One region of the Mesorhizobium yinganensis genome, then DNA from elsewhere that is predicted to be linked to it. Evidence: predicted binding sites of a transcription regulator. Region 1 holds the regulator's gene; the other holds the start of a gene.
The links. The regulator PhoB, encoded in region 1, activates phosphate uptake and scavenging genes when phosphate is short. The targets are predictions, from matches to a motif close to TGTCATNNANCTGTCAT.

Region 1 (15,027 bases):
CCACCAGACCGAGGCGTCGGACGACAAGAAGGCTGCCTTCGAGAAGAACCGCCCGAAGGACCATTGACCGGTAGCCCTTTTCCCAAGTTTCCGGATCGCCGTCCTTTCGCCGGACAAGGCGTCAGCCGTCCGCTTGTCCGCTCAGGCATCGCATTCCCATGCGGCAGACCACGCGGGCCTTGACCCTCCAGCCGGGTTCGGGCATCGAACCGCGTCCTTGCCGCGCTTCCGAGTCGCGGCCCAGAAAAACCGCCGTTCCGGAGACAGACATGGCCGAAGACATCACCGAAACCAGCCAGACCGTCGCGGCAGGCCAGCTCAAGGCTTTCATCGAGCGCATCGAGCGGCTGGAAGAGGAAAAGCAGACCATCGCCGACGACATCAAGGACGTTTACGCCGAGATGAAGGGCACTGGTTTCGACACCAAGGCGGTGCGCACCATCATCCGCCTGCGCAAGAAGGACGCCAACGAGCGCCAGGAAGAGGAAGCGATCCTCGACCTCTACATGGCCGCGCTCGGTATGGCTTGAGTTTCCGGCGGCCAACCGTTTTTTGCCGCCAGGGCAGTCAAAGCAATTGCGATCACGCGGACGCCGGGGCGAACCGGCGCCCGAAGACCTTATCAGGCGACGTCCAGCACGATCTTGCCGATATGCTCGCCCTCTTCCATCCGCTCATGGGCGCGCCAGGCTTCCTTGAACGGGAAGATCATGTCCATGACCGGCGCGACGCGCCGCGCGGCCAGCAGCGGCCAGACCTGAGCCTCCAGGGCCGCTGCCACCGCGCCCTTGAATTCGGTGGTCCGCGGCCTGAGCGTCGAGCCGGTGTGCACCAGTCGCTTGACCATGATCTTCGACACGTCGGCGCTCGCCGTCGCCCCCATCTGCGTAGCAATCTGCACGATGCGGCCCTCGACCGCCGCGGCGGAATAGTTGCGGTCGACATAGTTGCCGCCGACCATGTCGAGGATGACGTTGGCGCCCTTGCCCGATGTGAAGTCCTTCACCGCGGCGACGAAATCCTCGTGCTTGTAGTCGATAGCGAGATCGGCGCCGAGCTTGCGGCAGGCCTCGCATTTCTCCGCCGACCCGGCGGTGGCGATCACGGTCGCGCCAAACGCCTTTGCCAACTGGATAGCGGTCGTGCCGATGCCCGAACTGCCGCCATGGACGAGGAACGTCTCGCCGGCTTTCAGGCCGCCGCGCTCGAACACATTATGCCAGACGGTGAAGAAGGTTTCCGGCAGGGCGGCAGCCTCGGTCATGGTAAAGCCCGCCGGCACCGGCAAGGCGTTGGTCTCGTGGACCTTGCAGAATTCCGCATAGCCGCCGCCCGGCGTCAGAGCGCAGACGGCGTCGCCGACCCGCCAGCGCTTCACACCCGGGCCGACGGCAGCGACCGTGCCGGCCACTTCCAAGCCCGGCAGGTCCGAGGCGCCGGGCGGCGGCGGATAGGCGCCCTTGCGCTGAAGAACGTCAGGCCGGTTGACGCCGGCGGCGCTGACGCGGATCAGAATCTCCCGCTCCTCGGGTTCGGGAACGGCGCGTTTTTCGGCCTTGAGCACCAGCGGACCCCCGGGCTGCGAGATCGCCACCGCCGTCATCCGCGCCGGAATATTGGTATCGTTCGCCATGATTCGCTCCGATCGGTCCCCCCGCCGCGATTGCCTATTGGGACAGCTCTTATGTAGGGTGTCGGCCGATCTGGCAAACCGGAGGTCGACGATGGCCATATTCGACGACGAACCACGCAAGCCGGCAAGTGCCCATGTGGTCGGCCAGGACATTTCCCTGATGTCCGTCGATGAACTGTCCGAACGCATAGCCAAGCTCAAGGCCGAGATCGAACGGCTGGAGGAAGAACGCGCCAGACGCGGTGCGACGAAATCGGCGGCCGAGGCGCTTTTCCGGCGGTAGAACTGGCATCATGTCGTTTCCCGGCCTCCATAACGCCTAAGTTGGTCTATCCTGCAATCACCGTTTCCGCAGTCGATCCGGATTGAATGATGTTCGCGACCTACCGGCCGATCTTGTCCCTGTTGCGCGGAACCGCCTTCCTCCTGGCGGCATCGGGCTTGCATGGTCTGCTGTTGCCCTTGCGCGGCCAGGAGGAAGGATTCTCGACGACCGTGCTCGGCCTGCTCGGCACGGCCTGGGCAGGCGGCTTTGTCGGCGGTTGTTTTCTGGCGCCCCGTCTGGTGCGCCGCGCCGGGCATGTTCGCGCTTTTGGTGCGTTTGCCGCGTCCGGCGCCATCATAGCGCTGCTCACCGGGCTGATGATCCATCCCGTCGCCTGGATCATCCTGCGCGCCGCCACGGGCTTCACCATGGCCGGCGCCTTCATGGTGATCGAAAGCTGGCTGAACGAGAAGGCGACCAACGAGAATCGCGGCACCGTCTTCGGCCTCTACATGATGGTCACCTACGCCTCGATCATGGCGGGCCAGATGATCGTCGCTGCCGGCGACGTGCATACCGATTCGCTGTTCATGGTGGCCGGCATCTTCTTCTGCCTGGCGTTGCTGCCGACCGCCATGTCGACGGCGGCGACGCCGAAGCCTCTGCAGGACGTGGCGCTCGACGTGAGGGGCCTCTACGCCAATTCGCCGGTCGCTTTTTTCGGTTGCCTGCTGGTCGGCGTCGCCAACGGTGCCTGGGGCACGCTGGGGGCGGTATACGGCGCGCGCATCGGCATCACCACAGCGGAGATTGCGCTGATGATGAGCCTCGTTGTCGTGGCGGGCGCCGCCATGCAGCTGCCGGTCGGCCGCGTCTCCGACCGCACCGACCGGCGCTATGTGCTTGCCGCCGCCTCGCTGGGCGCGGCGCTGTTCGGCCTGCTGGTGTTTTTCGTTACGCCACGTTCCGGCGTAACGGTCATCGTGATGACCGCCTGTTACGGCGCGCTCGCCTACACGCTTTATTCGCTGGCGGTGGCGCATGCCAATGACCATGCGAGCCCGGAAGACTTCGTGAAAGTTTCCGGCGGCCTGCTGCTGCTCTACGGTTTTGGTACGATGATCGGCCCGCTGCTGGGCTCGCTGCTGATGAGCTGGATGCGTCCGGAGAGCCTGTTCCTTGCCACTGCCCTGGCCCACATCGCGCTTGCGGCCTACACGCTGCTGCGAATCTCGAAACGCGCGCCGGTGCCCGTCGATGCTCGCGAGGCATTCAAGACCATGCCCTCCGAGCGTGGCGCGACGCCAGAAGCGGCGCGGCTCGATCCGCGAATCAAACCCGAACAAGACGGTTGAGATTCTTCGGCATTTGCCGCACCATCCGGTCATGCTCACTGACGCGTTCGCGGCAATTGCAGACCCTCACCGGCGGCACCTGCTGGAAGAGCTCCGGCGCGGGCCGAAAACGGTGGGCGAACTGGCCTCCGGCCTGCCGGTGTCGAGGCCCGCGGTGTCGCAGCATCTCAAGGTCCTGCTGGATGCGGGGCTGGTCAGCGCCAAGGCCGAGGGGACGCGGCGCGTCTATGCCGTCAGCGAAAACGGTTTTCTCAAGCTGAACATCTGGCTGGATCAGTTCTGGACGGCATAGCCCCGGACGGAAATCGAGCGCCAGCCCAGATCACCCCGTAGGTCCCGGATTACAAGAATACGACCGACATCGCCCACCTCGCGGGCGAAGTTCGATTATACAGCCTTTGCCCGGCGGCGTACGCCGCCGGTTCTTCAAACAGGATTGGAATTTCGTGGCGGTCAGTGCGTGGTGTGTCGCAACTTCTCCATCTCGTCCTTGATTGCCAACTTGCGTCTCTTGAGCATCACGATTTCGAGATCGTCCACCGAGGGGTGGGTCATCGCCTCATCGATCTGGCGTTCGATGTCGCCGTGCTTGCGCTGAAGTTCGTCAAGGTGGTTGGCAAGAGCCATACTTGCTTCTCCCTTCATGGTTTCCTCGATCGCACGCCATACCGCGGCTACCGCCCATGCCGCCGTGTGACGGTACGGTGACACTCTGCCACCAGATTGCGGCAATGTCGAATGCGATGTGGTAGGATTTCCTGGAACAGCAAAATGTGATAATGGCTTGCCGCCGGGTGGGCTAGCACGCCCGGACCCGCCCTGTTGGCGCCAGCGGCGCCGGTTTTCTGCTGACGGAAAGAAATGTCCGACCAGGATCAGACCGAGATTCGCCTTGAGTTCGCAAAGCTCAAGCAGGAACACGCCGATTTCGACGCAGCCATAAACGCCATGATCGCGACCGGCAGCGACCCGCTGCAAATCCAGCGCATGAAAAAGAAAAAACTGGCGATCAAGGACCGGCTTGTGACGCTGGAAGACCGGATTATCCCCGATATCATTGCGTGAGCGCCCGGCGTCGCGTGAACTGGTTATCCGCCGGGCGTCGTTCCGGGCAGCCCGGAATTATCGCCGGCTGGCCCTCAGCGCTTCGGCAGCCATTTCTTTTCGATGCGGCAGACCATGGTGAAGGCCGGATCGAAGACGTTGCCCACATCGTAGCGGACGACCTGGCCCATCAGATGGCTGGCGGCCGTGGGACTCAGTCCGTAGTCGCCGGTCAGCCAGTTGAACATATCGGTCGTTGCATGCTGCAATGCCTGGTCGAGCGGCCGGGCGTTGCCCACCGAAAAGATATCGGTGGCGCTCTCGCCGCGCGGCCAGACGAGGTTGCGGCTCTTTTCCACCGTCAGGCGAACCTCGACGTCGAAGCAGGTCTCGATGCCGGTGCCGACGATCTCCCCGTCGCCCTGCGTCGCGTGGCAATCGCCAAGGAAGAACAGCGCGCCGGGCACGGCGACAGGAAACCACACAGTCGCGCCAGGGCCGAAACCCCGGTAATCCATGTTGCCGCCGTTCTCGGCGCTGGTCGCGGTGGAAAACGCCTGCCCGCCGCCGGGTGCCACGCCGAAGCAGCCGATCATCGGCTCCAGCGGCAGCACGAGATGCTCGAGGCCCGGCACGGCGGGTTCCGGTGTGGCGGTCAGCGCCTGCCGGTCGATCCGCCAGTTCGTCTTGTCGCGGGGCGGCAGGTTTCGCACGAATTCCGGGTCGACGACGTTGCCCGCCAGCGATGCCCGCGTCCATCCCGTGGCGCGGATCGGCGTCATGCGCAGGATTTCGACCTTCAGCGCATCGCCCGGCTCGGCGCCGGTCACGAAGATCGGGCCGTTCATCGGGTTCGGCTCCGGGGCGCGTTGCACACCGTCTTTGTCGATGCCGTGGGCGTCGATCGTTTCGGTGATTACCGTATCGCCCGACGAGACGGTCAGGGCGGCAGGCAAGGTGCCCAGCACATTGTGCCAGCTTGTGGCGGTAAACCGGTGCGTTGTCATGGCCGAAGGCGTAGCCGAAGCTCGCGACAGCGGCAAGCCGGCCGGGAGGAAGTCGTTTGGCGTCGACCATCCTTGCGAGCTTCCCGGAATTCCGTTATGCGCCGCATTCCGTTCGACCGGGGACGATCGCGTGGCCGACAGCACAGCCGACGTTGCAATCATCATGGGCAGCCAGTCCGACTGGGCGACCATGAAACATGCCGCCGAGACGCTGGATGCGCTCGGCGTGTCGCATGACGACCGCATCGTCTCGGCCCACCGCACCCCGAAGCGGCTTTATGATTTCGCGACGGGCGCCAAGGCCGCCGGCTACAAGGTGATCATCGCCGGGGCGGGCGGCGCGGCGCACCTGCCCGGCATGGCGGCGGCCATGACCCCGTTGCCCGTGTTCGGCGTTCCGGTCGAATCCAAGGCGCTGTCCGGCGAGGATTCGCTGCTTTCGATCGTCCAGATGCCGGCGGGCATTCCCGTGGGTACGCTGGCAATCGGCCGGGCCGGCGCGGTGAACGCCGCTTTGCTCGCCGCCGCCGTGCTGGCTCTGGGTGACGAACGGTTGGCGGCGCGGCTGGACGACTGGCGCTCGCGGCAAACCGCCGCCGTCGCGGATAGGCCGTCAGACGCATGACAGCGCCGCTTCCGCAGAATTCGACGATCGGCATCATCGGCGGCGGCCAGCTGGGGCGCATGCTGGCGATGGCGGCGGCCCGGCTGGGCTATCGCACGGTCATTCTGGAGCCGCAGGCGGATTGTCCGGCCGCGCAGGTCGCCAACCGGCAGATCGTCGCGGCCTATGACAATCCGGCGGCGCTCGACGAACTGGCGAAGGTTTCGGCCGTCGTCACCTATGAGTTCGAGAACGTTCCCGTCCGCGCGGCCGAGCGGCTGGCGGTGTCCGTGCACGTCTATCCGCCGGCGCGGGCGCTAGAGGTGTCGCAGGACCGGCTGGTGGAAAAGACGTTCCTCAACGGCATCGGCGTCAAGACGGCCGACTTCCGGGCGGTCGACGGCGATGCCGATCTCGAAGCGGGCCTTGCGGCGTTCGGGCGCAGCGGCATCCTGAAGACCCGGCGGATGGGTTATGACGGCAAGGGACAGCGCGTCTTCCGGGATCATTCGGGCGGCGTGACCGGCAGCTTCGCGGCGATGGGCGGCGTGCCGCTGATCCTCGAAAGTTTCGTGCCGTTCGAGCGGGAAATCTCGGTGATCGCCGCACGCGGTCTTGACGGCCAACTCTCTGCCTACGATCCGGCGGAAAACGTCCATCGGAACGGCATCCTGCATACGTCGACGCTGCCGGCATCGGTTGCGCGGACGACGGCGGATGCCGCGACGGATGCCGCCTTCTCCATCCTCGCCGCGCTGGACTATGTCGGCGTTATCGGCGTCGAGTTCTTCGTGCTGCCCGGCGGCGGCCTGCTCGCCAACGAGATCGCGCCGCGCGTCCACAATTCCGGGCACTGGACCGAAGCCGCCTGCGCTGTGTCGCAGTTCGAGCAGCATATCCGCGCCGTTGCCGGCCTGCCGCTGGGCGACCTCAGCCGGCATTCCGGCTGCGTGATGGAAAATCTCATCGGCGACGACATTTTCCGCGCGCCGGCGCTTCTGTCCGAGCCCGATCTCGTGCTGCATCTCTACGGCAAGGCGGAAGCCCGGCCGGGCCGCAAGATGGGCCATTTCACGCGGCTGCTGAGCCGTTAAGAAGCCGGCTAATCATTTTCTCATACTTGATGTGACGGACACGTGATCGTGACCGCTCGTCGGTTCGGCTGTGCCGAGGCCGCGCATTCCATCCGCGGAAAAGAGCGCGATACCCGCCGGCAAAGTGTCGCGGCCATGATGAATGGCCGGTTTACCCATTCGACACGAAACTGTCATGCAACTGTTACATAGCCTCGTTAAGGCCTCTCCGCGTGACGCCGCAGAAGGTGTCCGAAGCCAAAATTCCCGACAGGAGCAGGCCCCATGAAAAAAGCTATTCTCACAGCGTCGGCCGCGGTCCTGGCGCTTGCCGCCTCGGCCGGCTATGCCGCCGCCCGCGACCAGGTCCAGATCGCTGGTTCGTCCACCGTTCTTCCCTATGCGAAGATCGTCGCTGAATCCTTCGGCGAGACCTTCACCAACTTCAAGACCCCCGTCGTCGAGTCCGGCGGTTCGGGCGCCGGCATCAAGGAATTCTGCAAGGGCGTCGGCGAGGCCACGATCGACATCGCCAATTCCTCGCGCAAGATGAAGGAAGACGAGTTCAAGTCCTGCGTCGCAGCCGGCGTCAAGGACGTGCAGGAAGTCAAGATCGGCTATGACGGCATCGTCTTCGCCACCGACATCAAGGGTCCGGACTGGGCGCTGACCCCGGCCGACATCTACAAGGCGCTGGCCGCGCAGCTCGTCGTCGACGGCAAGCTCGTCGCCAACCCGAACACCAAGTGGAACCAGGTCAATCCGGCCCTGCCGGACTGGGATATCGTCGCCTACATCCCCGGCGAAAAGCACGGCACCCGCGAAGTGTTCGAAGAGAAGCTGATGGCTCATGGCTGCGACAAGGATGCCGTGAAGGCCGCCGGTGTTGCCGAGAAGGAAGTCACCAAGGCCTGCGTCGCGGTCCGCAAGGACGGCAAGGCCGTGGACATCGACGGCGACTATTCCGAGACGCTGGCCCGCATCGACGCCAACAAGACCGGCGTCGGCGTGTTCGGCCTCGCCTTCTACGAGAACAACGCCGACAAGCTGAAGGTCGCGACCGTCGACGGTATCGTGCCGTCGACCGAGACCATCGCCAAGGGCGAGTATCCGGTGTCGCGTCCGCTCTTCTTCTACGTGAAGAAGGCGCATCTCGGCGTCGTTCCCGGCCTGAAGGAATATGTCGAGTTCTTCCTCGACGACCAGATGGTCGGCCCGGAGAGCCCGCTGGCCGAGTACGGCCTGGTTGCCGCGCCGGACGCCGAGCGTCAGCAGCAGCGCGACGACTTCGCCGCCGGCAAGACCATGTAATTTAAAGTATCCGCCGCGCGGCCATCCGGCCGCGCGGCGATTTTCTGTTGTTGAATTTGTTCTCCCTTTCAGGCCACAGGCGCCGGGAGTCTCGCGCATGCCGATGACCTATTTTATCGCCATCATCCTTGTGATCGGTGTGGTCGCCTACTTCATCGGCCGCCAGCGTGCCGCAATGCATACCGGCGGTGCCGTCAAGCAGCATTCTCGTCCGCACTATCATGCCTGGTGGGCATTTCTGCTGGCAACGATGCCGGCGCTGCTCCTGCTCATCGTCTGGAGCGTCGGCTCCTCCGTCTATCTCGAACGCCATGTCGAAGCACAGCTTCCGCCACACACGGCCGAAAGCGCGGTGCCCAACCGCAGCCTCGAACTCGGCCTGGTCAGGAGCCTCGCAAACGGCCTGCGCCGGCTCGACGCGGCCACCCTCGACAAGCTTCCCGCGACATTCGCCGAATTGCAGCCGCTTCTGGTCGCCAAGGGTGTGGCGCTGGCGCCCGACACCCAGGATTACATGATCCCCATCGCGGTGGAGACCAACCGCGCCAGCGACAGCCTGAGGCTGACGGGCGGCATCCTTGGCCTGATCCTGTCGCTCGCCGGCGCGGCCCTCGCCATCCGTGGCATTCAGCCGAGGACGCGGGCCCGCAACAATGTCGAGCGCATCGTGCTGTGGGCCTTGCTGGGGTCGTCGACCATCGCGATCCTGACAACCGTCGGTATCGTGCTGTCGATGCTGTTCGAGACCTTCCACTTCTTCGCCGCGGTGCCGCTCACCAATTTCTTCTTCGGCATCGTCTGGGATCCGCGCTTCGCAGCGGCCGGAGCGGGCGCCTCCGCCGGTCAGTTCGGCCTGATCCCGCTGCTCGCCGGCACGCTCTACATCGCCTTGGTGGCTCTGCTGGTCGCGGTTCCGATCGGCTTGCTGTCGGCGGTCTATATGGCCGAATACGCTTCCCGCCGGGTGCGCTCGATCGTCAAGCCGACGCTGGAGCTGCTGGCCGGCATCCCGACCATCGTCTACGGCATCTTCGCGCTGGTGACGCTCGGGCCGTTCCTGCGCGACCTCAGCGCCGCGCTCACGGGCGGCACGCCTTTCATCCAGGCGCAGTCGATCTTCACCGCAGGCCTGGTCATGGGCATCATGCTGATCCCGGTGGTCTCGTCGCTTTCGGATGACATCATCACGGCGGTGCCGCGCGCCATGCGCGACGGTTCGCTCGGCCTCGGCGCCACGCGCTCCGAGACGATCAAGCGGGTGATCCTGCCGGCCGCGCTTCCGGGTATCGTCGGCGCCATCCTGCTGACTGCCTCGCGCGCCATCGGCGAAACGATGATCGTCGTGCTGGCGGCGGGCGTCGCCGCGAACCTGACGCTCAACCCGTTCGAGGCGATGACCACCATCACCGTCAAGATCGTCAACCAGCTCACCGGCGACCTCGAGTTCAACTCGCCGCAGACGCTCGTGGCCTTCGCGCTCGGCATCACGCTCTTCGTGGTGACGCTGATCATGAACATCGTCGCGCTCTACATCGTGCGCAAATATCGGGAGCAGTACGAATGACCGCCGCCACGCTCGGCACTCTTCCGGTTGCCAAGGCCCCGCCACGCCGCGACATCGGCCTGAAGCGGCGCTATGCCGCCGAGACCCGCTTCCGCTGGTACGGCCGCGTCGCCATCTCCGTCGGCATCATCTTCCTGGCGGTGATGCTGGTCTCGATCGTCTCCAAGGGCTACACCTCGTTCTTCCAGACCTCGGTGCTGCTGCCGATCACCTTCGACGCGAAGGTGATCGATCCGCAGGACAAGCGGGCGACGGACCCGAACGTGCTGATCACCGCCAATTATCCGAACCTGGCGCGCGACGCGCTGGCCGCCAAGCTCGGCATCTCGCCCGACGACAAGCCGCAGATGGCGGCGCTGAAGGGCTTCCTCTCCGAGGGCGTGCGCACGCAGCTTCGCGACATGGTGGTCGCCGATCCCTCGATCATCGGCACGACCCGCGACGTCTGGGTGCTGACCAGCGCCAACGTCGATTCCGCCTACAAGGGCCAGATCGACCTCACAGTCGCCGAGACCAACCGCAAGGTTTCCGACCGGCAGGTCGCCTTCATCACCAAGCTGCGCGACGAGGGCGCCTTGACCGGCAAGTTCAACACCGGTCTGTTCGTCAACGGCGCCTCGAGCCGCCCGGAAATGGCCGGCATGGGCGTCGCCATCATCGGTTCGTTCTACATGATGCTGATCGTGCTGCTCTTGGCGCTGCCGATCGGCGTCGCCGCCTCCATCTACCTGGAGGAGTTCGCCAAGAAGACGCGGCTCACCGACATCATCGAGGTCAACATCAACAACCTCGCCGCCGTGCCGTCGATCGTCTTCGGCCTGCTCGGCCTGGCCGTCTTTATCAACTTCCTCGGCATGCCGCGCTCGGCCGCGCTGGTTGGCGGCCTGGTGCTGACGCTGATGACGCTGCCGACCATCATCATCGCCACCCGCGCCGCGCTCGCCGCCGTGCCGCCGTCGATCCGCTCGGCAGCGCTCGGGCTCGGCGCATCCAAGACGCAGGCGGTGTTCCAGCATGTGCTGCCGCTCGCCACCCCCGGCATCCTCACCGGCACCATCATCGGCCTGGCCCGCGCGCTCGGTGAAACCGCGCCGCTGCTGCTGATCGGCATGGTGGCCTTCGTCGCCGACTATCCGGCGACGCCGCTCGACCCGGCCACGGCATTGCCCGTGCAGATCTACATGTGGGCGAACGAGGCCGAGCGCGCCTTCGTCGAGCGCATGTCCGGCGCCATCATCATTCTTCTGGTATTCCTCATGGTGATGAACATCACCGCAATCGTGCTCAGGCGCCGCTTCGAACGGCGCTGGTAGACGGGAGCAAGCATCATGAACATCATGACCGAACAGAAACTCGAGCAGGCAGTGAGCGGCAGCATGACTGCGAAAACCAACGAAGTGATCAAGATGCAAGGCCGCAAGGTCGGCGTCTTCTACGGCCCGAAGCAGGCGCTGTTCGATGTGGAACTCGACGTGCGGCAAAACCAGGTGACGGCGCTGATCGGCCCGTCGGGCTGCGGAAAGTCGACTTTTCTGCGGTGCCTGAACCGCATGAACGACACGATCGACTCGGCCCGCGTCACCGGCAAGATCACGCTGGACAACGAGGATATCTACGATCCGAAGATCGACGTGGTCGAACTGCGCGCCCGTGTCGGCATGGTGTTCCAGAAACCCAATCCGTTCCCGAAGTCGATCTACGAAAACGTCGCCTACGGCCCGAAGATCCACGGGCTCGCGAAGAGCAAGGCCGACCTGGACCAGATCGTCGAGTCGAGCCTGAAGAAAGCCGCGCTCTGGAACGAGGTCAAGGACCGCGTCAACGAGCCGGGAACCGGGCTTTCCGGCGGCCAGCAGCAGCGTCTCTGCATCGCCCGCGCCATCGCGGTGTCGCCCGAGGTCATCCTGATGGACGAGCCGTGCTCGGCGCTCGACCCGATCGCCACCGCCAAGGTGGAAGAGCTGATCGACGAGTTGCGGGCCAACTACACCATCGTCATCGTCACCCATTCGATGCAGCAGGCCGCCCGCGTGTCGCAGCGCACGGCGATGTTCCATCTGGGCTACCTGGTCGAGGAAGGGGCGACGGACAAGATGTTCACCAACCCCGATGACAAGCGCACCCAGGACTACATTACCGGCCGCTTCGGCTGATCCCGGCCCGAGGAACACCAGAATGCGCGAACACACCGTTGCGTCCTTCGATCAGGACCTGAAACAGATCGACCAACTGATCCGCGACATGGCGGACCTGTCGACGTCGATGGTCGGCGCCTCCATCCGGGCGCTTCTACACACCGACGCCGCGGCGGCGCAGCGGATCATCTCCGATGACGCCATCATGGACGCCAAGCAGCGTGAGCTGGACGACCGCGCCATCACGCTGATCGCCAAGCGGCAGCCGATGGCCCAGGACCTGCGCGCCGTGCTCGGCGCCATCCGCATGGCGGGCGATTTGGAGCGGATCGGCGATCTTGCCAAGAACGTCGCCAAGCGCGTCGGCGCGATCGGTGAGGGGACGACGCCGCGTGGCTTGTCCCACGGCATCGACGACATGGCGACGATGGTCCTTGCCCAGATCAGCGGCGTCGTCGACGCCTATACCGGGCGCGAGCCCGCCGAACTCGACCGGCTGCGCGCCGAGGACGAGAAGATCGACCTCAAATACACCTCGGTGTTTCGCGAACTCCTGACCTACATGATGGAGGATCCGCGCAACATCACCACCTGCACGCATCTGCTGTTCTGTGCCAAGAACCTGGAGCGTATCGGCGACCACGTGACCAACATCGCGGAAAACGCCTATTATGTGCTGACCGGTTCGCAGCTTCCGGCGAACCGTCCGAAACTCGACGAGACGGCGACGACCGTCCTCGCCGAATAAAGGCAGGCGCGATGATCGCACCGAAGGTCATGGTGGTCGAGGACGAGGAGCCGTTGGGCGTCCTCCTCCGCTACAATCTTGAGTCCGAGGGCTATCAGGTCGAGGTCGTCATGCGCGGCGACGAGGCCGAGATCCGGCTGCAGGAGAATGTGCCGGACCTTCTGGTGCTGGACTGGATGCTGCCGGCGGTTTCCGGCATCGAACTGTGCCGGCGGCTGAGGATGCGCCCGGAAACCGAGCGCCTGCCGATCATCATGCTGACGGCGCGCGGCGAGGAAAGCGATCGGGTGCGCGGGCTGGCCACCGGCGCCGACGACTATCTGGTCAAACCGTTTTCGACCCCCGAATTCGTGGCGCGTGTAAAAGCGCTGCTGCGCCGCGCCAAGCCGGAAGTGCTTTCGTCGGTGCTCAAGGTCGGCGATATCGTGCTCGACCGCGAGTCGCACCGCGTCTACCGCAAGAAGAGCGAGATCAAGCTCGGCCCGACCGAGTTCCGGCTGCTGGAATTCATGATGCGCCATCCCGGCCGCGTGTTCTCGCGCGGGCAACTGCTCGACAATGTCTGGGGCGAGACGATCTATATCGACGAGCGTACCGTCGACGTGCATGTCGGCCGGCTGCGCAAGGCGGTCAACACCAACCGCCTGCCCGACGTCATCCGCACCGTGCGCGGCGCGGGCTACGCCATCAGCGATGAATGATCGTCGTCCCGCCGCGTCGTCGCGGCGAGCGCCGTCTTTGGGCAATACCCTCCGTTTCCCACCATTGAAATGCCCGAGCCTGCTGTCCCGCGGGCGTTAGCTTTTTGTTATCCTTAATGCGCCACTCTGGCAGGCATGAAGCCTGCGGGAAACCATATGGAAATCCTGTCCAAGGATCGGAACATCGCCGAGATGGACGCCCTCATGGACGCCCAGGACGACCGCAAGACCAAGCTGGTCGACCGTCGCGCCATCCATGAATCGGTTTCTTATCTCAGGAGCCACGGCTTCGATACCGAAGAGGTCCAGCGCTGCCTGGTGCGCTATTTCTATGTCGACCTCGACCTGCTCAACGAAGCGCTGACGGAACACTGAACGCCCGGCTTTTCAGGCGAAATATGGACTGCTACGCTTCGACAGTCCTTGCGCTGACGTCCACTCCAATATGTTCAGGCGGAGCGCGATGGATTTTGCGCCCTCGCGACATCCTGGCGCTCGTTACGCGCGCTCCGCTATTTTCCGCGACCAGTCGCCGGCCGATCCTGTAGGCCACATAGCCGGCCAGCGCGGCCGTTGCCAAACCCAAGCGTGTCATTTGGTGGCCCTCCGTTTCCTCGGCCCGGTGCGAGATGGATTTGGCGGAACGGGTTCGGCTTCAACGTCAGGTGTCATGTATTTCGCGGCGAGCCGGGTCGCCACCACTGCCAGCCCAAGCCGTACAAGCCATTTGAACATCGAAAACCTCCATTCGTTGCGGTGGAAACTCGCATGTATGCGGAGAGGTTCCGGGAATGTTGGCGGTCCGTGCCGGCGCTTTCCAATCAGCAGAAAAAGCCATGCGACCTTTTCGCCGCCCGTGCGTTGAACCGGCCAACGGAGGCAGAACTCATGGCTAGGAAAGTGAAGCAAGGCGGCCAACTCGCAGCCGGTCAGGAACTCGAAGTTCAGCATCTGGCGGAGACGACCGACCTCTCGCCTCGACAGGCGCGCGAACTTCTGAAGCGCCACGGTAACGACTGGGAAAAGATCCGCAAGGAAGCGGAGACATTCAAGGCCGAGAGCTAGGGCCAAAGGCGCAATGGCGACGCGACTTTCGCAATTATTCTTGGTCCAGCTGTGAATTGGGGGCGCTAAAGGCGGCGAACCGCGCTAAAGACGGCGTGGTTTCTTCTCTCGTATTTCGAGCCCGATGTCTTCCAACACCGCGACCGCCGCAAGCCAGCGTTATGCTGCCTTCCGGCACCGGCCGTTCCTCGCCTTCTGGGCGGCGCGTTTCCTGGCGACGTTCTCGACCCAGATCGTGTCCGTCGCGGTTGGCTGGCAGGTCTACGACCTGACGCGCGATCCGTTCGATCTCGGCCTTGTCGGCATTATCCAGTTCATCCCCTCGCTGCTGCTGGTGCTGATCACCGGGGCGATCGCCGACCGTTTCGGCCGCCGCCTGATCATGGGGCTCGCGGCGGGGCTGGAGGCTCTCTGCGCGCTGGCGCTGCTTCTGCTTTCGCTGCGCGGGTTGACGAGTGTCGTGCCTGTGTTCGCGGTGCTTGCCGTGTTCGGCATAGCACGGGCTTTCTTCGGTCCTGCTGC
Region 2 (15,027 bases), on a different contig from region 1:
ACGAGACCGTGCGCTATTCCGAGCGCTGGCTGTTCAAGAACGGATTTTCGATCGTCGAGGACGACGGCGGCGGCGTCCATGCCGCCGAGATCAAGCAGCTTTCCGATGCCTGGCGGGCGCAGCGCATCGTCAGCCACCGCGAGATGCGGTTCTTGAACCGCCCGTTTCGCTCGCAACTCGGCAAGGGCATGCGGCGCTTCATGCTGCTCGACCCGCAAAAGCAGCCGGTCGCCATCCTCGATTTCGACCCGATGGTCGAGAATGGCGAACTTGCCGGCTACACCACCTCGTTCAAGCGCAAGCTGCCGGGCATCACGTCGCATGCCGAGATCGGCCTCACCAAATTCGCCGCCGACCGCTTGCGCGACGAGGGCCGCAAATTCATCACGCTCGGCCTGTCGCCGCTCGCCGGACTGGCTGAAAGCGGATTTCCGGAAAGCCGGCTCATGCTTTCATCCATGCAGCGTTTCTACCGCTCGTCCTGGATCAACCGGCGCATCTTCAACGTCGAAGGCCAAGCGGCGTTCAAGCGGCGTTTTCACGGCGACGAGGAGCCGGTCTACATCGCCTTCCGCCGCCTCTCGCCTTTCCAGATGCTGGCTATCCTCAGGCTCAGCAAGGCGTTCTAAGGTTTTATCCCGCGGGCGACGAAACGCACCAGCGCGGGTCCGAAGAGCAGCACGAAGACCAGCCGCGCCGATTGCAGGGCCATGACCAGCGACAGGTTCACGTTGCTTGCGGCGGTGGCAATGATGGCCACGGAATCAAGTCCGCCGGGGCTGGTTGCGAGATAGGCCGTCAGCGGGTCGATGCCGAGTTCATGGCTGAGAAGCCAGGCGATTGCACCGCAAAATCCCATGAGCAGGAGGATGGACAGCATGACCTGCGGCAGCACGCGCAGCGCATTCCACACGACGGCGCGCGTAAAATTCAGGCCGATGGAACAGCCGACCACGATGTAGCTCGCGGCCTTCAGCCATTCGGGAATCTGGAAGGGAACGCCGGCGCCGAGATGCAGCGCGAGTGCGATCAGCGCCGCACCGATGAAATAGGGCGAGGGCAGGCGCAGCAGTTTTCCGATCCTGCCGGCAACGGCCGCCACAAGAACGGTTGCCGCGAAGGCTGGCCAGTCGAGCGGCGGGAACCAGGGATGCTCCGGCGTGACCATCGCCGACGGGTCGACCCACAGCCGCGCCACGAAGGCGGCGGCCAGCGTCACCATCACCACCCTGAGATACTGCATGAAGGCGACGAGCCTTGCATCGGCGCCGAACGCTTCGGCCATCAGCACCATGGCCGTAGCACCGCCCGGCGCAGAGCCCCAGACGGCTGTCGATCCGGGCAGGATGCGCAGGCGGCTGATCGACCAGCCAAGGAAGCTGGAGGCAACGATCGTCGACAGAACTGAGACCAGGATGATCGGCCAGTCACTGGCGAAGGAGGAAAAAACCTCGACCTGGATCGAGGAGGCGACCAGGCAGCCGACGACCGCCTGACCGAGGCCGAACAGCGGACGCGGCACGCGGATCGTCGCCCCGCCGGTGCCCGCCGCGATGGCGACCAGCATCGGCCCGATCAGCAGCGCGGCTGGAAAGTCGACGGTTTCGAGCGCGACGCCGAGCGCTGCCGCAAAGATGATCAGCAGCAGCCACTGCAAGGGCTGCGGCAGTTTGGCGAACGGTCCGGGAGACGGCGCGGGCGGGGAGGCCATGCGTCCCTTCTAGACCTAGCCTTCCGTTGCTGTCAGCCCCACAATCTCTGTTTTATGCCTGTCTCTCGTGCGGCGTGACGAAGCGGTAATCGCGAGCGACGAGCCGGCTCCGGCCGGCCCGCCCAATGCCCGCACATCGGATGGTCCATCCACGTCTCCGGACACTGTTATCCCCCGCTGATTGCCGTCAGGATAAAAACCTCCGTGCCGGGTTCAAGCTTCGTCTCCAGTCTCGCTCGCTCGCCGTCGACAAAGACGTTGATGTGTTTTCGGATGGCCGGCGTGGTGTCGCATAGCCGGTCGCGCATCCCCGGCCAACGGTCGTTCAGCGCCTCGATCATCTCGCGAACCGTGCGCGCCTCGACCTCGAGGCGCCGCACTGAGCCAGGAAACAGGTCGACCAGTGGCCCAGGCAGTCTCACCCGGACCGGGGCGCTTCCCTGAACGCGGTCCATCTTGCTGCCTCCCGCCGCCTACCGGTCGACAATCAGCGTTTCGACCGACAGCACCGTCGGCAGGTGCTCGGCGATCGGCATCCAGTTCTCGCCCTCGTCGGCGCTCGCATAGACCGAGCCGGAACTGGTGCCGAAATAGACGCCGGCCCGCTCGTGCCGGTCCGTCGCCATCGCCTGGCGCAGCACGCCGAAATAGGCGTTGTGCTGCGGCAGACCCTCGCGCATGTCCTGCCACGTCTTGCCGGCGTCGCGGGTGCGCCAGACGGCCGCCTTGGCGTCGGGCACGTAGCGGCCGGCGGAATCGCCGTTGAGCGGCAGCAGGAACAGCGTGTCGGGATCGCGCGGATGGGCGGCGGCCGGAAAGCCGAAGGTGGAAGGCAGGCCAGCCTCGATGCTTTTCCATTCCCTGCCGCCGTCCTCGCTGACATACATGCCGCAATGGTTCTGCTGGTAGAGCCGCTCCGGCTTGCCCGGCGCCATCACCACGCAATGCACGCACTGGCCGAATTCAGGATATTTCTGGTCGTCGGGGTTGAAATCGGCGCGGGTGCCGCGGTTGCGCGGTTCCCAGGTCTTTCCGCCGTCGGCGGTATGGAAGACGCCGGCGGCCGACACGCCGATCCAGATCTTGTCCTCGTGCTGGGGATCCACCACCAGCGAATGCAGCATGAGGCCGGCGCCGCCCGGCTGCCAATGCTCGCGCGACGGATGCTTTTGCAGTCCCTCCATATGCGACCATGTCTGGCCGCCATCGTCGCTGTGGAACAGCCCGGCCGGCTGCACGCCGGCATAGAGGCTGCCATTGCGGGCGGCGAGGCTCCACACCGCCTTCACCGGCTCCTTGCCTTCCTCATAGGCGAGGCCCTCGCTCGAATGCGTCCAGGTTTTTCCTAGATCGGTGGATTTCCACACGGCCGGTCCGAACCATTCATTGCCGCCGCCGGCATAGATGGTGCCGGTATTCGGGTCGGCGACGACATGGTTCATCGGCCAAGTCTCGCAGAACGGGCCGCTCAGCGTCCAATCCTTCCGCGCCGCGTCGCTCTCGGCGATGAAGGCGCCTTTCTTGGTTCCCAACAGCACAAGGGTTTTCTGTGTCACGTCGACTTCCTCCGCGCGATGACAGGCGGCCGTCGTCTCCAGTCGGGCCGCGAAAGCGATGGCCCTTCGCCTCGCTCCTACAGAGCGAGGACGAATGGCGGCATTCGAAGCCGACATCGCCGCTGGAAAGTCTAACGCTTTTTTCGATCCGGCGCATGGGCGCCGAAAGCCGTTACGCAAACGGCACCGCGCTGGTTCCGCGTGGCAGTTTCGCCTCGTCGTCCGGCTCGACATGGATAAGCACCCGCACCGACGGGATTTCGGCCCTCAGCGCGTCCTCGATGCGGTCGCAGATGACATGGCTCTCGCGCACCGGCATGTCGCCGTCGACGATCAGGTGGAACTCGATGAAGGTGGCGCGGCCGGCGGTGCGCGTCTTCAAATCGTGCACTTCCAGCGCCCCCTTGGAGTTCGCCGAAATGATGTCTCGGATGTGCATGTTGTCTTCCAGCGGCACCGCCTTGTCCATCAGGCCGCTTAGAGAACCACTGATCACCTGCCAGCCCTGGTAGAGGATGTTGAGGGCGACGAGGATCGCCAGCAGCGGGTCGAGGATGCTGTAGCCGGTCAGCACGACGCCGACGAGGCCGGCGATGACGCCGAGCGATGTCACCACGTCGGTCATGATGTGATGGCCGTCCGCGACCAGCGCCGGGCTCTTGTCCTGCCTGCCCGTCCGGATGAGCAGCCATGCCCAGCCGGCATTGATGACGGCGGCAAAGCCGTTGACGGCAAGGCCCTCCCACGGCTGTTGCAGCGGCTGCGGACGCAGCAGCGCCTCCCAGGCCGCCGCGACGATCATCAACGCGGCAAGCACGATCAGCACGCCTTCCAGCACAGCCGAAAAGTATTCGGCCTTGTGGTGCCCGTGCTGGTGGTCGCTGTCGGCAGGCTTGTGGCTCACCTGGATCGCCCAATAAGCGGCCGCCGAGGCGATGACGTTGACGATCGATTCCAGCGCATCCGAATAGAGCGCGACCGAACCGGTGATGAAAAAGGCGAACGCCTTCAGGCCGAGCACGCCGAAAGCGACGATGATCGACCAGAAGGCGAGGGTGGCGACGCGCTGCTTGGAGGGCATCTATGCACCCCCCTCTGTCCTGCCGGACATCTCCCCCTCAAGGGGGGAGATTGGCAGTGGCGACGCCGGCGATTGGCTGATCTCCCCCCTTGAGGGGGAGATGTCCGGCAGGACAGAGGGGGGTGTCATTTGCGCAGTCAATTGGATTAGGCCGCCTTTTCCCTGGCCTTGCGCGGCAGATGCGCCACGACGTTCTCGATCATCCGCATGCCGGCGTTCTGGCCGAGCGTCATGATCGATTCCGGATGGAACTGCACCGCCGCGATCGGCTCCTTGCGGTGCTCGAAGGCCATGATGACGCCATCCTCGGTCTCGGCGGTGACGACAAAATCGTCGGGCAGCCGCACCGGATCGGCGAAGATCGAGTGGTAGCGGCCGACGGTCACTTCCTTGGGCAGGCCGGAGAAGATGACGCCCGGCTTCGACACGCGGATGCGCGAGGGCTTTCCGTGCATCGGAATATGCAGGTGGCGCAACTCGCCGCCATAGGCTTCCGCCAGCGCCTGTAGGCCCAGGCATACGCCAAAAATCGGCAGGTCGCGCTGCCGCGCCTTCCTGATGGTGGCGGCGCAGTCGAAATCTTTCGGCGTGCCGGGGCCGGGTGAAAGCACGACCAGGTCGGGCTTCAGCCTGTCGAAGATTTCTTCGGGCACCGGCGTGCGCACGGTCGAAACATTGGCGCCGGTCTGCCGGAAATAATTCGCCAGTGTGTGCACGAAGGAATCTTCGTGATCCACCAGCAGGATGTTCACCCCGTCGCCGACGCGGGCAGCGCTGCGGTCGCCGGCGGCGGCGTTGCCGGCCCTGGCGTCTCGGATCGCGGAAATCATGGCGGATGCCTTCAGTTCGGTTTCGGCTTCTTCTTCCTCGGGCACGCTGTCGAACAGCAATGTGGCGCCGGCGCGCACCTCTGCGATGCCGTCCTTGATGCGGATGGTCCTCAGCGTCAGGCCGGTGTTCATGTCGCCGTTGAAATGCACCATGCCGATCGCCCCGCCATACCAGGCGCGCGGGCTTTTTTCGTGTTTTTCGATGAAGCGCATGGCCCACAATTTCGGCGCGCCGGTCACCGTTACCGCCCAGGCGTGCGAGAGGAATGCATCGAAGGCGTCCATGCCCTCGCGCAGCCGGCCCTCGATATGGTCGACCGTGTGGATGAGGCGCGAATACATCTCGATCTGGCGCCGGCCGATGACGCGCACCGAGCCCGGTTCGCAGACGCGGCTCTTGTCGTTGCGGTCGACGTCCGAGCACATCGTCAGTTCGGATTCGTCCTTCTTGGAGTTGAGCAGCTTCAATATCTGCTCGCTGTCCGAGATGGCGTCCTCCCCGCGCTTGATCGTGCCGGAGATCGGGCAGGTCTCGACGCGCCTGCCGTTCACCCTGACGAACATTTCGGGCGATGCGCCGATCAAAAACTCGTTCTCGCCGAGATTGATGAAGAAGGAATAGGGCGACGGGTTGATCTGCTTCAGCCGCCGCGAAATGTCGGACGGCAGGGATTCGCAGCGCTCGTAGAACATCTGGCCAGGCACGACCTCGAACAGGTCGCCGCGCCGAAACCTCTCCATCGCCTTCCTGACAAGCTCGGCATATTCGCCGGGCTCGTGGTCGCCGCGCGGCGGGATGCGGTCGGCCGTCCTGAACGGCTCCGCCACGCTGTCGCGCGGCAGGCCGGTCGTGTCGAAGCCGTTGCCGGAATAGTCGTAACGGTCGTGCCAGGCTTTTGCCGAGTGGTGGTCGACGACCAGGATCTCGTCGGGAAGGAAGAGCACGAGATCGCGCTGGCTCTCGGCGCGTTTCAGCGACAGTTCGACCGGGTCGAACTGGAAGGCGAGGTCGTAGCCGAAGGCGCCGTAAAGGCCGAGATTGGCATCCTGGTCGCTGTGGAACAGCGCGGTGATGGCGCGCAGCACGGTGAACACCGAGGGCACGCGGGAGCGCTCCTCTTCGGTGAAGACGCGGCCCGGCTCGGCGATCTTCAGCGCCAGCCGGTGTTCGGTGGTCTGGGTAAGGGTAATGTCCTTCAGCGGTAGTAGCGTTCGGGCTATGACCGGCAGCAGAACCTTGCCACGGCTGTTCAGTGCCTCGATGCGCATCGAGCGGCCGCGCGCAGAGATCACCAGCGGTGGGTCGATCACCGCCGTGTCCCAACGGGTGTAGCGCCCCGGATATTCGTAGTTCGACGAGAAAACCGCGCCGCGCCGGCTGTTCAGGCCGTCGACATAAGCCTCGATCGCGCCCTTGTAGGGCGTGTCATGGCGCTGCCGGACGATCGATATCCCGCCCGACGTCACGAATTTCTCGGCACCGTTGTCGAGGATCTCGACAGACATTCGTCTCTCCATCCGTTCGCCGCGCCGAGGTCCGGATAGGCATCAAAAACAAATGGCCGCCCGGACTTCTCCTGCGGCCACTCCCTCTTTTACGCGCACGCGTCTCGGCAGGCCGCTGTCAGCAGGCCCACCACCAAATGGTCTTGATCGAGACGATATGCATGGCCGACTCCATAGCGGCGAATATCTTGTGGAGCAAGCGGATTCCGGACGCCAATCCCCCCATCCTTCGGATCCCCTGCTGGGATTCTAAGCCCCGTTCACCGCAGGGTAGCGTGTTGTACCCCCACCCCTAACCCCTCCCCACAAGGGGGAGCGGGATTCGCCGGCCGCCCTGTCGAGCAAGGCCGGTGACGGTGGGAACAGCGCATCGCCGCCGGGTTCCCCTCCGCCTTGTGGGGAGGGGTTAGGGGTGGGGGTGCTTCATATGCGATTGCCCTGCCGTTCACAGCGGTTGGCGCGCCGACGGTCAAAAATACTGGCTGGTATCAATCCTCCAGCGCGCCCTCTCGTGCGCTCGCGCTCTTGGTATCGCCGACCAGCTTCACCAGATCGTCGCCGGCATAAGTCGAACGGCGGACGACTCGCGTCAAGATATAGCCCGCCTGCGGCGCGAACACGTCGGTCGAGCCACCTTCCTCGCCGGCGGCGTGCACAATGGTCGCCAGCCGGTCGCCTTTTCTTACGCGGTCGCCCGGCGCCACGTCGAACAGGATGGCGCCAGGCCGGGGCGCCGTGACCATTTCGATGTTCTCGATCGGCGCGACCAGTCCGGCAAATGGCCCAAGTGGCGGCAGCGCCTTGTCTTCGATCACGCCGCGGGCGACCAGCAGGCGGTAGAGCCCGTCCGCGTCGGATTGCGCCAGCTTGCGATCCACATCCAGCAGGCCGCGATATTCCACGGTCGTCACGGCGCGCCGCGCCAGTCCGGCTTGCTGCGCCGGCATCTGGAGATAGGGATGCAGCGATGCTTCGTCGAAGGACGCGCCGGACGAACCCTCCCACAGGATTACTGCCGCCACGCCCATCGCCGCCGCGCAATCCTCCATGCCCGGCCACAGCGCCTTCGGCACGTAGAGATAATCGACTCCCTCGTCGTCGCAGTGGAGGTCGAGCACGATTTCGTGGCCGACGGAGAGTTGCAGCAGCCGGTGCTTCAGCCGTTCATCGACCGTGCCGCCCTTCATCTGGAGGGCCGAGGCATCCGGCTTTTCCAGCAGCGGAAAGTCGCGGTTGAAATTGGTGCGCGTGCCGAGATGGAAGCGGCCCTGCACGGAGCCGAAATGATATTGCGCGCGGCCGACCGGATTGGCGTGCGGCACGACCGTGATCGCGCCGCGTATACGGCCTTCCGCTTCCGCCCTGCGCAGTTGCGGCATCAGCGCGTCGATGGCAACGGTGCCGGGCAGTTCGCTGGCATGCAGGGCCGCTTGGAGGTAGGCTTTCGGGGCAGCCGGATCGCTGCCTTCGAAGCGGAACACCGGAAAGGTGTAAGCGACGCCCTCGGTGTCGCCCGGAATGGTCTCGATGGTTTTCTGCATGGTGTCACCCACTCAAATTGTGGGGCGACAATGGCCGGTCCGCAAGAACCCTGCAACGGCCGCGGCGCGCGATCGTCTGGGCCAGCCTAAGATGAGGAAGGGCGGCGGCGAAAGAAACCGCCGCCCTGCCAGAAGATCAGTTCACCGCGGCAATATTGCCGAGGCGCAGGAACAGCGTCTCGCCGGAGGAATCGTCCACGCCGTCATTGTCGGTGACGACAAAGGCATTGCCGGAGGCGTCGATGGTGAAACCTTCGACCTTGTCGACGACATAACCGTTGGTCGCCGACTTGAGATCGGGGATCAGGTCGCGCACCTTTGTCTTCTCGACCACCGGCAGTTCGCCGTCGAGCGCAACCGGCTTGAAGGCCTCGAGCGAGACCGAATAGAGGTTCTTGGCCTTCGCGGCATCGCCGATCAGGTTGTCGCGCTCGATGACGTAGAGTTTTCCGTCATGGGTGGTAATCTCGGAAAGTCCCATCCAGCCGGCCTCGGTGGCGTCGAGCGGATAGCGTACGGCCGACCATTCCTTGGCCTTCGGCTTGTAGGCAAGCAGTTTCGTCTGGCCCTTCGGGTCGTCCTTCCACTCGCGCTGCACGGCCATGACCAGCGTCAGGTCGTCGCCGGAACCGACAATGGTGATGCCTTCGAGGCCGAAGCGGGTCTCGCCGGCCAGCAGGGCTGCCGGGAAGGGGATCTCCTTGTCGATCGCGCCCTTTTCGTCGACATGCAGCACGGCATGCGGCGTCAGCTTGGCGGCGTCGCCCTCATTGGCCAGCCAGAAGCCGCCTTCGCCGTCGGCGACGATGCCTTCGAGGTCCAGCTTCTGGGCCGGGTGGCCGCCGCGCGTCACGATGGTCTTGCCGGTGATGAGGGCCGGCGTCTGCGTGGCGTCGATGGTGAAGATGGCCGGCGCGGCTGTGTAGACCGAGTCCGAAACCGCATAGAGCTTGCCGGGGTTGGCCGGGTCGGCGGCGAGGCCGGAGAGTGCGCCCCAGCCGAGCGGGGTGCCGTCTTCCTTCGGTGCGGCGGTGATCATCGGATAGGCGGCCGGGCCTTCGGCGCGCTCGTAGATCATCACGTGCGAGCGGGCGAGCCCGTCTTCGCCGAGATCGGTCTCGTTAGCCGTGACCAGCAGGTTGCGCGACGGGATGGCGACCAGGCCCTCGGGGCCGATGCCCGACGGCAGCACCTGCAGGAATTGCGGCACCGCGCCGGTGTCCTTGTAGACGCCGACCAGCGAGCCGCGCTCGGAGGCGACGAAGAACAGTTTTTCGTCGCCGAAGCTTGCGGCCTCGAGACCTTCCGGCTCGACGCCCTTCTTGTTTCGGTGTTCCGGATAGTGGCCGACCTTGGCAACCTCGTATTCGAAGGCCGGGCCGGATTCGTAGACGACTTCGCCTGACTTGTTGAAGATGGTGAAGCCGCGCGTCCCGCCCTTGTAGTCGCCCTCATTGGCGATGACGAAACGATTGTCGTCCAGCCACTTGACGGCGTCGGGCTCGCGCGGCGTCGCCTTGACCTTGCCGTCGAAGGAAAGCGCGCCGTCCTTCTTGGTGTCGACGTTCTCCAGTTCGACCGAGCCGGCGGAGAAATGCTTGACCACCTTGCCGGAAGCGGCATCGACGATGGCGATGTGGTTGTTCTCCTGCAGCGTCACGGCGATCTCGCCGGCATCGTTGAAGGCGACGAATTCGGGCTCCGGGTCTTCCGGCGCGACTTCCGCGATGCCGGTCAGGTCGACGCTCTTCATACCAGCGCAATCCGGCGCGCCGTCCTTCAGCGACAGGATCTTCAGATTGCCGGCCGGCATCTGCGGGATTTCGCCGTCGTTCACGTCCTCGTCGCGCTCGTTCTCGATGGCGACGGCCAGCCAGGCCTTGTCCTTGCTGACGGCGACAGAATCCGGCTGGCCGCCGAGGTCGCAGGTCGCCTCGACCGTCTTGCCGGCGAGGTCGATGACCGACAAATTGCCGGACGGGTCCGCCTTCGACTTGGAGGTGTTGACCGCGGCCAGGATCTTGCCGTTTTCGATCAGGACGGATGTTGGCTCGCCTTCGAGCTTGATGTAGCCGCCGGCCTTCGGCGCCTTCGGATCGGTGATGTCGATGATGCCGATGCCGCCATGCGGGCTGTCGGAATAGACCAGCGTGTTGCCGTCCTCGCTGGCCGAGATGATCTCGGAGGAGGTCGGCGAGGCGCGATCCGCCTCGGGCAGGTTGTCGGCGACCGCGAAGGTGGCGACGCGGTTGAACATCATGTCGGCGTGAGCGGGCAGTGCCGCGGAAGCGAGAAGCGTGGCGGTCAGCGCCAGCAGGCGCGATTTTGTGGACATGGAACCCTCTCATGAATCTGGAGTGCGCGCCTGCTTTGCGCAACGCATGTTGCAGCGGCATGAAGGTTCAATGACAATTTTATGACGATAAATTCCCCTTTGTTCTTGCCTCCATTGACAAAGTTCGCGGGAAGGCAGTTGATCTGCGTTTTACCTTTGGGGGGTAATCATGAAACTAGTGAAAGTGCTTGCCGCTGCCGCGCTTGTTGCCGTCGCCAGCCCGTCGTTCGCGGAGGAACGCTGGCAGACCCTGCCTGAACCCGCGCCCATGCCGAAGCCAACCGAAAGCGGCTGTGCCAAAGTGAAAGGCATAGAGATGTATTATCAGGTATTCGGCTCCGGCGAGCCGGTCCTGCTCATCCATGGCGGGCTCGGCCATGGCGACCTGTGGTCGAGCCAGGTCGCCGATCTCGCCAGGGACCACATGGTGATCGTTCCGGACAGCCGCGGGCACGGCCGGTCGACGCGCAACGGCGAACCGTTCGGCTACGACCTCATGATGGACGACTATATCGCGCTGCTCGACCATCTCAAGATCGGCAGGACAGCGCTGGTCGGATGGAGCGACGGCGGCATCATCGGCATCGACATCGCCATGAACCATCCGGATCGGCTTACGCGGCTGTTCGCGCAGGCGGCCAACGTGACCACGGGCGGAATCGATCCCAAGGGGTTCGAAAGCAAGACCTTCGTGGCCTATATCGGCCGCAGCCGCAACGACTACAAGCGCTTGTCGAGGACGCCGGACGGATACGACGACTTCCTAAAGAAGATGGGCCTGATGTGGGAAACCCAGCCGTCCTGGGACTGGAAAAGACTGGAAAAGATCGCAGTGCCGACGGCGATCGTCGTTGGCGACCATGACGAGGTGATCAAGCGCAAGCACACGGAAGACATCGCCTCGGCCATACCGGGCGCGAAGTTGATCATACTGCCCGACGTCAGCCATTTCGCGCTGCTCCAGGATCCGGAGGGATACAACAAGGCGGTGCGCGATTTCATCGACGCAAAGTAGCCAAGGCTTCCCACGCGGTCTTTCGGCTGAGCCTTTCAACCGATATAAAACCTAGCGAGCGGACAGACGAAGCCTGCCCCTCGCTCGCACAGGAGACCTTGCCATGGCCGCTTCCCCGTCCCGCCTGATGATCCCGGACCTCGCCGGCAAGGTCGTGCTCGTCACCGGCGGCTCGACCGGCATCGGCGCGGCGCTTGTCGAAGCCTATGCCGCGCAAGGCTGCCGCGTCGGGCTGCACTACAACGCCAGCCACGACGTCGCGCTGGCCCTTGCCGCACGGCTCAACGACGGCGGCGGCAACGTCTTTCCGGTGCGGGGCGATTTTTCCGTTTCCGCCGATGTGATCCGCGTCGTGGAAGACACGGCCGCGCAGTTCGGCCAGCTCGACGGGCTTGTCAACAATGCCGGCGGCATGCTCGGCCGCGTGCCGTTTGCCGAGATGACGGACGAGCAATACGACAAGGTCATGGACCTCAACGCCCGCTCGGTGGTCACCGCGACGCGCGCGGCGATCCCGTGGCTGAAGAAGCGCGGCGGCTTCATCGTCAACACCTCGTCGGTCGCCGCCCGCAACGGCGCCGGCCCCGGGGCCGGCATCTACGGCTCGGCCAAGGCCTTCGTCTCCAACGTCACCCGCGGCATGGCCAAGGAACTGATCGGCCACGACATCCGCGTCAACGCCGTGGCGCCCGGCCTGATCCTGACGCCGTTCCACGAACGCTATTCGACCGCCGAACAGATCAAGGCCGGCATCGCCGGCATCCCGCAGGGCCGCGCCGGCACGGCGGAGGATTGCGTCGGCGCCTATCTGTTCCTGTCGTCGAAGGTGCTCAGCGGCTACGTCAGCGGCCAGGTGATCGAGGTCAATGGCGGGCAGTTGATGCCTTAGGCAGGCCGGCATCGGAGTTGCCGGACAGCAGGACGAACCCGCATGGCGCCAAGCGAACGGCAAAAAATGGCGGCGGGCGAATGGTATGTCTGTCTCGATCCCGAACTGGAAGCGCTGCGTGAAACGGCCCGCGACGCCGTGTTCGAGCATAATTCGCTGTCACCCCGAGATCGCGGCAATATCGGACCCGCACTGGCAAATCTGCTGAGAGCGGGCGAGGGCGCCCGCATCGAGGCGCCTTTCCACTGCGCCTACGGGTCCAACATTTCGCTCGGCGGCGGCGTCTTCCTCAATGCCGGCTGCGTCATCCTCGACACCGCGCCGGTCAGTATAGGCTCGGGAACGCTGATCGGTCCTTCGGTGCAGATCTACTGTGCCGAGCATCATAAAGGCGCCGCCGAGCGGCGCGCCGGGCTGGAGATCGCCCGGCCGATTGATATCGGCGAAAACGCCTGGATCGGCGGCGGCGCTATCATCTTGGGCGGCGTACGCATCGGCGCCAACGCCATCGTCGGCGCCGGCTCGGTCGTCACCCGCGACGTGCCCGATGGGGCGACCGTGGCGGGCAATCCGGCGCGGCGGATCGGAGGCGGCTGACGGCCCCGTTGCCGTGCAGCGGCCGCCGTCGCGTGGCAATCGCCGCTCCGCGCACCCGCTGGCGCGTCAACCGCTGCTCCCGCCATCCAGCCAGCCGCCGCTAAAACCGGCAAGCCGCAGGCCGTCGGCGATCGGCTTGCAGCGCCGCATCAGCGTCCACAAAAAGTCCGAGCGATGGTTTTCGATCATCAGCGCCATCGGTCCCTGGTTGATGGCGATGGTTTCCGGCGCGATCCATCCCGCCCGGTGGCCGCGGCCGGCGCCGAAGGTGGGATTGAAGCTGGCGGTGAATCCGTAGTCGCAGGTTTCGCGCAGGCCGATCTCGTGCAGATACCGCAGCGCCGGCAGCACGATCTCGGGCGCGAAGGGCAGCGAGGTTGCGACCGCCCAGGGCGAGAGCGTGCCGTCGTCGGGTCCATTGGGAATGCCGCGCGCCAGGTAGTCGTAGAAACTCCGCCGCACGCCATTGATGCGCCGCCGCGCCGGGCCGGGGCCGTCGCTCGCCGTGATGCCCCAGCAGTTCTCGCCGTAGCCGACGAAACCTTTGGGATTGCGGATGGCGTAGGCGCGCTGCGCATAGGTGGCGCGCCGGCTGTTCTCGAAATAGTCGATGCCGTGCCTTCGCATGAAATCGTCCTGGATGCCGCGAAAGTCGATCCAGATATGCGAGAGCTGATGAATGAAGAGGGGATCGGCGTGAAGGTATTCCTGATCCTCGACCATGCGCCAGTGAAAACTCCTGAGATAGGCATGGTAGGCGTGAAGAGAGAGGGGATGCGTGGGCGAGGCGAGGCCCAGCACATGCATGATGATGGACTCGTCATAGCCGTGCCAGCGGTATTTCAGGAAGCGGCTGCGCGGTTTCCAGCCGAGCGCGACGGTCTCGCCGCCATTTTCCGCCCAGCGCCAGTCGACACGCCGGTAAAGCGCGTCGGCAAGCTCGCGTATCTCAGTCTCTTCCCGGTCGGGCTCGTCGAAATAGCAGGCGGCGGCCAGCGCCCCGGCGATGAGGATCGCCGTATCGATGGTCGACAGTTCGCAGTTCCAGACCCGCCGGCCGGTGTGCATGTCGAGGAAATGGTAGAAGAACCCGCGATGGCCGCTGTCGTCCTCGCGCGTCCCCTGCGGCAGTTGCCAGAAGTACCGCAGCGTCGTCAGCGTGCGGGCGCGCCCCTCGGCGCGGGTGAGATAGCCGCGCGCCACGCCGACGGGATAGGCCGTCAGCGCCATGCCGACCGCCGCGATGCTGGCCGGCGCACCTTCGTGGTCTCGGTCGGCCACCAGCCCGTTCTCGGGATTGGTTTCCTTGACGAAATAATCGAACGTGTCGCGCTGCAAGGAGGACAGCATCGCCTCATCGCCCGGATGAAAGAGCGCGTCGGCGGAAGTTTCGGAATGTTTTAGCATGGGCTGTCGGCCTGCGTGGCGGGGGCGGCTTGCTCTAAGGGTGGCAACGAGCATCCATGCGACCCGCCGCAAGTCAAGCACGCAGGGCACCTAACTGACCCTGGCACATCGCCGGCGGTCGATATGCAGTTTGCCGTCATCTGACGAGCAGGCCGCGCCGAACGACGCTCACGAAACCGTTCGCTTCCCTGTGGAGGGGCCGGAGTTCTGTCAATGTATGTACAGGATTATTTTCCTCAAACTTATCCCCGCCATTTCCGCCTCGGCTATAATCCCGCCGCGTGTGTCGGAAGGAAGCGGCGATGGAGTGGAGTGCGGCAGTCGAGAAGAACCGGGAGGCGCTGAAGCGCATTCTGGCCATGCTCGTCGCCATGGCCGAGATGGGGCTTGGCGCCGGGGGACAGTTTACTTTCTTTCCGCGGAAGGGCGCGGTCGCTTCAAGGCTGGTGCGGGCGGAAAAAAGTAAACTGTCCCCGGCACTTAGCCTTCCTCGTCATCTCCACCGCGCCATCCTGAAACTGCTGTTTCCGGCCGAAGCCGCGGTTCGCCGGCTGATCAT

Region 2: the regulator PhoB is predicted to act here: its motif matches at 10,631-10,647, upstream of ABMA59_RS00605 (esterase-like activity of phytase family protein).

What each region holds. Positions count from the first base shown of each region.
Region 1 covers NZ_JBEBMH010000007.1:101,873-116,899, forward strand. The annotation lists gene ABMA59_RS15395 (DUF1244 domain-containing protein) at 1-67, shown strand, start outside; gene ABMA59_RS15400 (DUF2312 domain-containing protein) at 270-530, shown strand; gene ABMA59_RS15405 (NAD(P)H-quinone oxidoreductase) at 623-1,633, opposite strand; gene ABMA59_RS15410 (DUF1192 family protein) at 1,725-1,916, shown strand; gene ABMA59_RS15415 (MFS transporter) at 2,006-3,253, shown strand; gene ABMA59_RS15420 (ArsR/SmtB family transcription factor) at 3,285-3,545, shown strand; gene ABMA59_RS15425 (YdcH family protein) at 3,707-3,880, opposite strand; gene ABMA59_RS15430 (YdcH family protein) at 4,115-4,318, shown strand; gene ABMA59_RS15435 (acetamidase/formamidase family protein) at 4,393-5,304, opposite strand; gene purE (5-(carboxyamino)imidazole ribonucleotide mutase) at 5,435-5,929, shown strand; gene ABMA59_RS15445 (5-(carboxyamino)imidazole ribonucleotide synthase) at 5,926-7,002, shown strand; gene ABMA59_RS15450 (PstS family phosphate ABC transporter substrate-binding protein) at 7,267-8,292, shown strand; gene pstC (phosphate ABC transporter permease subunit PstC) at 8,396-9,856, shown strand; gene pstA (phosphate ABC transporter permease PstA) at 9,853-11,169, shown strand; gene pstB (phosphate ABC transporter ATP-binding protein PstB) at 11,185-12,009, shown strand; gene phoU (phosphate signaling complex protein PhoU) at 12,032-12,739, shown strand; gene phoB (phosphate regulon transcriptional regulator PhoB) at 12,751-13,440, shown strand; gene ABMA59_RS15480 (hypothetical protein) at 13,597-13,815, shown strand; gene ABMA59_RS15485 (hypothetical protein) at 14,329-14,505, shown strand; gene ABMA59_RS15490 (MFS transporter) at 14,630-15,027, shown strand, end outside.
Region 2 covers NZ_JBEBMH010000001.1:118,595-133,621, forward strand. The annotation lists gene ABMA59_RS00570 (phosphatidylglycerol lysyltransferase domain-containing protein) at 1-629, shown strand, start outside; gene ABMA59_RS00575 (AbrB family transcriptional regulator) at 626-1,711, opposite strand; gene ABMA59_RS00580 (MoaD/ThiS family protein) at 1,879-2,166, opposite strand; gene ABMA59_RS00585 (WD40/YVTN/BNR-like repeat-containing protein) at 2,185-3,267, opposite strand; gene ABMA59_RS00590 (cation diffusion facilitator family transporter) at 3,440-4,348, opposite strand; gene ABMA59_RS00595 (anthranilate synthase) at 4,495-6,684, opposite strand; gene ABMA59_RS00600 (M14 family metallopeptidase) at 7,173-8,225, opposite strand; gene ABMA59_RS00605 (esterase-like activity of phytase family protein) at 8,362-10,560, opposite strand; gene ABMA59_RS00610 (alpha/beta fold hydrolase) at 10,730-11,575, shown strand; gene ABMA59_RS00615 (SDR family NAD(P)-dependent oxidoreductase) at 11,679-12,464, shown strand; gene ABMA59_RS00620 (sugar O-acetyltransferase) at 12,507-13,061, shown strand; gene ABMA59_RS00625 (glucoamylase family protein) at 13,128-14,468, opposite strand; gene ABMA59_RS00630 (hypothetical protein) at 14,771-15,027, shown strand, end outside.